DNA from 2 places in the Streptomyces sp. NPDC020490 genome. Region 2 is predicted to be linked to the other one. Evidence: riboswitches for the same ligand, from Rfam matches in the RefSeq annotation. Region 2 holds a riboswitch; the other holds the start of a gene.
The links. Region 2 has a riboswitch for glycine ahead of gcvP (aminomethyl-transferring glycine dehydrogenase). Riboswitches for the same ligand answer to the same signal wherever they lie in the genome.

Region 1 (3,405 bases), on a different contig from region 2:
GTGCCGGTATGTCCGCGGGGAAGCCCGCCGCCGGGAAGTCCATCTGCCTACCGCCTGCTTGGAACCTGCTGTGGCTGAAAAGGCTAACGGGTGAAGCCCGCCGAGCGGTCGGCCCATGAGCCCCCGTCGGCTGCGGGCTGTACGACCGGCCTGCCGACGCGGGCCTGCGACGGCCGACGATCCGGTGCCGGCGGGGGGGGTGCGGTGCCGGCGCCGGCACCGCGGTCGACGGCTCGGGCGGCCCCGGCGGGTCGCCGGTGCCGACGGGTGGTGCGATGCCGGTGCCGAACGGGTCGCCGGTGCCGACAGGTGGTGCGATACCGGCGCCGACGGGCTGCCGGTGCCGACAGGCGGTGCAATACCGGCGCCGACAGGCGGTGCGATACCGGCGCCGACGGGTGGTGCGATGCCGGTGCGGGCGGTCGCGGTTGCCGACTGCCCGGCAACCCACCCGTGCTCGCGCCCCGGTCGGGCGGGGGCGGCCCGGCAGTACCGCCGGAGACCGGCCGCGAAACCGACGGGACCGGTTGCATGCCGATGCCGTCGGCCCGGCAACCCACCCGAGCACGCACCCCCGGTCGGCCGGGGACGGTCCGGCGACGTCCGGAGGCCGGTCGCCATGCCGGCGGAGGCCGGTCCCGCAGGTCCGGCCGGCCGGTCGCAGCGCTCCGGGAAAGCCGTCGGCCACACCGCCCGAGGCCGCCCGCAGGACTGCGGGGAACTGGTGCCGGGACGGTGGAGGCCAGTGGCGTGCCGCTGCCGGCGGTCCGGCAGTCGGCCCGTGCTTGCCTTCCGGGCCGGCCGGAGGTGGTCCGGCAGCACGGCCGGAGGCCGGTCGCCATGCCGCCGGGGCCGGCCGCGAGACCGGCCGAATCCGTCCCTGAGCCCCGGGAGCCGGCCGAGTCACCGAACGCTCCGGTTCGGCGACACCGCCGAAGGGGCCGGGCGCGTGATGCCGGGTGGGCGCACGACATGGTGCGCGGTGCCGTGGTGCGCGGTGCGGTGGTGCGCGGTGCGGTGGGCGTGCGCACCGCACCGCGGCGGGTGGCGTCCGGCGGCGGACGCACACGCCGCGGCGGGTGACCGGGCGCGGCGGGTGGCCGGGGCGGTGGTCAGCCGGTGAAGGCGATTCTGCGGAGGACGCCGGAGGCGGGGCGGTCCAGGAGGATCGCCGAGCCGCAGCCGTCGGGCAGATCGCCGCGCTCCACCGAGCGGAGCAGGCGGGACACGGCCGCGCGGTGCCGGGCGAAGGCGTAGCGGGAGACGCCGCGGCCCCGCTCGCGCTGGCCCTCCAGCGCGGCCTGGGGCGCGACGTCGAGCAGGAGCAGGTGGAGGGTGCCGCCGCGGCGGCGGGCCTCCCGGGAGAGCCAGCCGCGCACCCACGCCTGCGTGCCGCAGTCGTGCACGACGACGCCCTCGCCGGAGCGCAGGGCGCGGCGCAGTCCCGCGTAGTGGGCGAAGCGGACCAGGGGGCGGTAGACGGCGTAGGGCAGGAAGCGGGGCATGCGGCGCTCCCAGCGGTCGCGGGCGTCCTGGGAGTCGATGCGGACGCCCACCACCGCCCGCTTCATCAGAGTGGACTTGCCGCTGCCGGGCAGTCCGGTGACCACGACGACGTCGCGGGAACCGAACAGCAGGGCGTGCGGGCTGCGGCCGGACCGCTCGCGCAGGTCGCGGACGACCGGCGCGGGCCGGGCAGCGTACCGCTCGCGGGCCGGAGCCGCGGGCTGGTCGGGCAGCGCGAGAGCCGAGGTCGTCGCATACGCCGTGGGCCTTGTCACCGTGATCGTCCTCCCTGCGGGGGTCAGAGAACTTCTCCCCACCGAATGTAAAAAGAAGGTAATCCACACTGTCTCCCGGTTCGATACGTTTACGGCCACAGGCCTGTCACAAGTAGCCGACCGCCCACCATCCGGCGAGGCGTGCGATGATGTGCCCGCCAACTGCATACCGGCCGTTTGAATCCGCGCGGGAGAGTTCCCGGCAGCACGTACGCGTCGCCATGTTTCGCGTCGCCACGTGCGCCTCACCGGGACGCCGAAGGAGCAAGTCCCTCCCTTGAATCTCTCAGGCACCGTTACCGCGCGGGCGAGGCACATCTGAAAAGCGGGCCGCTGTCCACCAGCGGCTCCACCCAAGGTGCAAGCCGTGATCCCGTCCCTGGTCATGGCGAACCTCTCAGGTTCCGATGACAGATGGGGAGGAACGACCTCGCTTCCCCCATGCTCGGCTTCGCTCGCATGGGGGGACCCCCATCGCCCTGGGAGACGACCGCCCGATGAGCAGTACCGAACTCCGTCACACAGCCCTCGACGCCCTGCACCGCTCGCTCGGCGCGACGATGACCGACTTCGCCGGCTGGGACATGCCGCTGCGCTACGGCTCCGAGCGCGACGAGCACAACGCCGTACGCACCCGGGCGGGCCTGTTCGACCTCTCCCACATGGGCGAGATCGCCGTCACCGGCCCGCAGGCCGCCGCCCTGCTCGACCACGCCCTGGTGGGCGACATCGGCGGCGTGCGGACGGGCCGGGCCCGCTACACCATGATCTGCCGCGAGGACGGCGGCATCCTCGACGACCTGATCGTCTACCGGCTGGCCGAGACCGACTACCTGGTCGTGGCCAACGCCTCCAACGCCCAGGTCGTGCTGGACGCCCTGATCGAGCGCTCCGCCGGCTTCGACGCCGAGGTCCGCGACGACCGGGACGCCTACGCGCTGATCGCCGTCCAGGGCCCCGAGTCCCCCGGCATCCTGAAGTCCCTCACGGACGCCGACCTCGACGGTCTGAAGTACTACGCGGGCCTGCCCGGCACGGTCGCGGGCGTGCCGGCCCTGATCGCGCGCACCGGCTACACCGGTGAGGACGGCTTCGAGCTGTTCGTCGCCCCGTCCGACGCGGAGAAGGTGTGGCAGGCGCTGACCGAGGCGGGCGCGCCCGCCGGACTGGTCCCCTGCGGCCTGTCCTGCCGCGACACGCTGCGCCTGGAGGCCGGCATGCCGCTGTACGGGCACGAGCTGAGCACGTCGGTGACGCCCTTCGACGCCGGGCTCGGCCGGGTCGTGAAGTTCGGCAAGGAGGGCGACTTCGTGGGGCGGGCGGCCCTTCAGGAGGCCGCCGACCGCGCCGCCGCCGAGCCGCCGCGGGTCCTCGTCGGCCTGGTCGCCGAGGGCCGCCGCGTCCCGCGCGCCGGTTACCCGGTCGTCACCGGCGGCGAGGTGATCGGCGAGGTCACCTCCGGCGCCCCCTCCCCCACGCTGGGCAAGCCGATCGCCATGGCGTACGTGGACGCCGCGCACGCGGCGCCGGGCACCCCCGGGGTCGGTGTGGACATCCGGGGCACCCACGAACCGTACGAGGTCGTGGCGCTGCCCTTCTACAAGCGGCAGAAGTGACACCGTCG
Region 2 (3,405 bases):
GGTTCAGGTGGGAGACGTCACCGCCGAAGTGGCCCGGCTTGGCGAGGCCGACCAGGGCGTTGAGGTTGGCGCCGTCGACGTACACCTGCCCGCCCGCCTCGTGCACCTGGGCGCAGATGTCGGCGACGTGCTCCTCGAACACGCCGTGCGTCGACGGGTAGGTGATCATCAGCACCGCCAGTTCGTCGCGGTACTGCTCGATCTTGGCCCGCAGGTCCGCGACGTCGATCTCGCCGTCCTCGGCGGTCTTCACGACGACGACCTTCATGCCGGCCATCGCGGCGCTCGCGGCGTTGGTGCCGTGCGCGGAGGACGGGATCAGGCAGACCGTGCGCTGCTCGTCGCCGTTGGCGCGGTGGTAGCCGCGCACGGCGAGCAGACCGGCCAGCTCGCCCTGCGACCCGGCGTTGGGCTGGAGGGACACCTTGTCGTAGCCGGTGACCTCGGCGAGACGTTCCTCCAGCTCGTGGATGAGGGTGAGGTAGCCCTGCGCCTGCTCCACGGGCACGAAGGGGTGCAGCTGCCCGAACTCGGGCCAGGTGATCGGCTCCATCTCCGTGGTCGCGTTGAGCTTCATCGTGCAGGAGCCCAGCGGGATCATGCCGCGGTCGAGCGCGTAGTCACGGTCGGCCAGGCGGCGCAGGTAGCGCAGCATGGCGGTCTCGGAGCGGTACTGGTGGAAGACGGGGTGGTTGAGGTAGCCGTCGGTGCGCAGCAGCGCCTCCGGCAGCGCGTCCCCGGCCGCCGCGTCCAGCGCCCCGACGTCGCCCTCGACGCCGAAAGCCGCCCATACGGCGCCCAGCTGCGCCCGCGTGGTGGTCTCGTCGCAGGCGACCAGGACGTGGTCGGCGTCGACGAGGTGCAGGTTGACCCCGCCTCGCCGCGCGGCGGCGACGACCTCGCCGGCCTTCGCCGGGACGCGGACGGTCAGGGTGTCGAAGTAGGCGCCGTGCACGACCTCGACCCCGCCGGCCCGGAGGCCCTCGGCGAGGATCGCGGCGTACCGGTGGGTGCGCCGGGCGATGCCCTTCAGCCCCTCGGGACCGTGGTAGACGGCGTACATGCCGGCCATCACGGCGAGCAGCACCTGGGCGGTGCAGATGTTGCTGGTGGCCTTCTCCCGGCGGATGTGCTGCTCACGCGTCTGCAGCGCGAGCCGGTAGGCCTTGTGCCCGTCGGCGTCGACGGAGACGCCCACCAGACGCCCGGGCAGGCTGCGGGCGAACTTCTCGTGCACCGCCATGTAGCCGGCGTGCGGCCCGCCGAAGCCCATGGGCACGCCGAACCGCTGGGTCGTGCCGACCGCGATGTCCGCGCCGAGTTCGCCGGGCGACTTCAGCAGCGTCAGCGCGAGCAGGTCGGCGGCCACGGTGACCAGCGCGCCCAACTCGTGTGCCTGGTCGATGACCGGCTTGATGTCGCGTACGGCGCCGGAGGCGCCGGGGTACTGGATGAGCACGCCGTTGATCTCGCGCGCGGCGACCTCGGCGGGGATGCCGTCGCTGAGGTCGGCCACGACGACCTCGACGCCCGTCGGCTCGGCGCGGGTCTCGATCACGGCGATGGTCTGCGGCAGCGCGTCGGCGTCGACGAGGAAGAGGCCCTTCTTGTTCTTCCCCATGCGCCGGGACAGCGCCACGGCCTCGGCGGCCGCCGTGCCCTCGTCGAGCAGCGAGGCGCCGGAGGTCGGCAGGCCGGTGAGGTCGGCGACCATCGTCTGGAAGTTCAGCAGGGCCTCGAGGCGGCCCTGGGAGATCTCCGGCTGGTAGGGCGTGTAGGCGGTGTACCAGGCCGGGTTCTCCAGCACGTTGCGCAGGATGACGGGCGGGGTGAAGGTGCCGTAGTACCCGAGCCCGATCATGGAGTCGAGCACCTGGTTGCGCTCGGCGAGCGACCGCAGCTCGGCGAGCACCTCCGCCTCGGTGCGCGCGCCCGGCAGGTCGAGGGCGTCGGCGTTCTTGATCACATCCGGCACCGCGGCGGCGGTGAGCTCGTCCAGCGAGCCGTACCCGACCTGGGCGAGCATCTTCGCCCGCGCTTCCTGATCGGGCCCGATGTGGCGCTGTTCGAAGGGGATGCCCTGCTCGAGCTCGGAGAGCGGAATGCGGTGGGCGGTCATTGCGGAGGCCTCCTGGTCTTGCGCGACCTTCGAGGGGCACCACGGCGCGGGTACCCGGACGGCCTCCCCCTCTGTCATCTCAACCTGAGAGCTTCACCGGGCCGCCCGAGGGCTTGCGGCTTGCACCGTCGGTGAGAGCGGAGGCCGTCGCGACACCCGCTCTGCTTTCCAGAGTGACCTCGTCCGTGCGGTACGTGAGCCTGAGAGATTCCGGGGAGGATTTGCTCCTTCGGCGCCTCCGGTGATGTCCGGAGGACTCTCCCGCACGGGGTCAGCAGCCGTTGCCAGCGTACCAGCGGGCACGACACCCCGGCCTTCGAGTGGCCGCCCACCGCGTTGTGCTCTTTCGTAGTGATGACGAACGCGACCAGGAGGAGGGCCCGTGCAGACCGACATCGATCCGCGCAACCTGATCGGCCGCAAGGCGTTCGACCGCAACGGCACCAAGATCGGCACCGTCGACGAGGTCTACCTCGACGACGCGACCGGCATGCCGGAGTGGGCCGCCATACGCACCGGACTGTTCTCCCGGGACGCCTTCGTCCCACTGGAGCCCAGCGAACTGGTGGAGGGCGCCCTGCACGTCCCCTTCGACCGCTCCCTGATCAAGGACGCCCCCGACTTCGGCGTCGGCCGCCACCTCTCCCCCGAGCAGGAACTGCAGCTCTACCACCACTACGGCCTGGACGTCGCCCCGCCGTCCGCCTTCGACGACGCCGAGCACGACTTCGGCAGGCTGGCGGGCTCGGACGAGGCATAGGCCGACTCCCCGGCCCCCTGTTCCTGTGGTCCCTCCGATATCAGTGGCACCAGCGGCAGCGGATCGGCCGGCTCCAGGTCGGGGTCGTCGACCCGGAACGTCCGCACCCGCCCGGGCTGCGAGCCGGGCGTCTCGAACCGCACGGTCACCCGTCCGAGCCCGCTCCCCTGCACCCACCCGTGCCCGAACTCGGCATGCCGTACGTCGTGCCCCGCGGGCCACCGCCGCTCCGCCGGAGCCGTCTGCCGCTCCGCCGGCAGCTCCTCGGGCTCATCCGTATGCCCGCTCTCCCGCTCCCGCTCCCGCTCCCCGGCAGCCTGCGCGAACAGGTCCTCCTGCGTGTAGTCGGCCAGGCCGCTCACCCCCACCCCCAGCAGCCGCACACCCCCCGTGGTGTCCACCGACTCCAGCAACCGCGCGGCGGCCTCCCGCACGACCGCGGGGTCGTCGGTCGGCCCCCGCAGCGTCTCCGAACGGGTCAGCGTGGAGAAGTCGTAGCGCCGGACCTTCAGCACGATGGTCCGCC

Region 1: linked by a shared signal. The riboswitch ahead of gcvT (glycine cleavage system aminomethyltransferase GcvT) and the one ahead of gcvP (aminomethyl-transferring glycine dehydrogenase) in region 2 are both predicted to bind glycine.

Annotation. Positions count from the first base shown of each region.
Region 1 covers NZ_JBIRUY010000020.1:68,186-71,590, reverse strand. Annotated here, with positions in the region: gene ACH4ZX_RS21495 (enhanced serine sensitivity protein SseB) at 1-43, opposite strand, end outside; gene ACH4ZX_RS21490 (AAA family ATPase) at 1,113-1,781, opposite strand; glycine riboswitch at 1,960-2,093, shown strand; gene gcvT (glycine cleavage system aminomethyltransferase GcvT) at 2,279-3,397, shown strand.
Region 2 covers NZ_JBIRUY010000050.1:9,817-13,221, reverse strand. Annotated here, with positions in the region: gene gcvP (aminomethyl-transferring glycine dehydrogenase) at 1-2,119, opposite strand, end outside; glycine riboswitch at 2,298-2,393, opposite strand; gene ACH4ZX_RS36270 (PRC-barrel domain-containing protein) at 2,502-2,879, shown strand; gene ACH4ZX_RS36265 (DNA polymerase IV) at 2,795-3,405, opposite strand, start outside.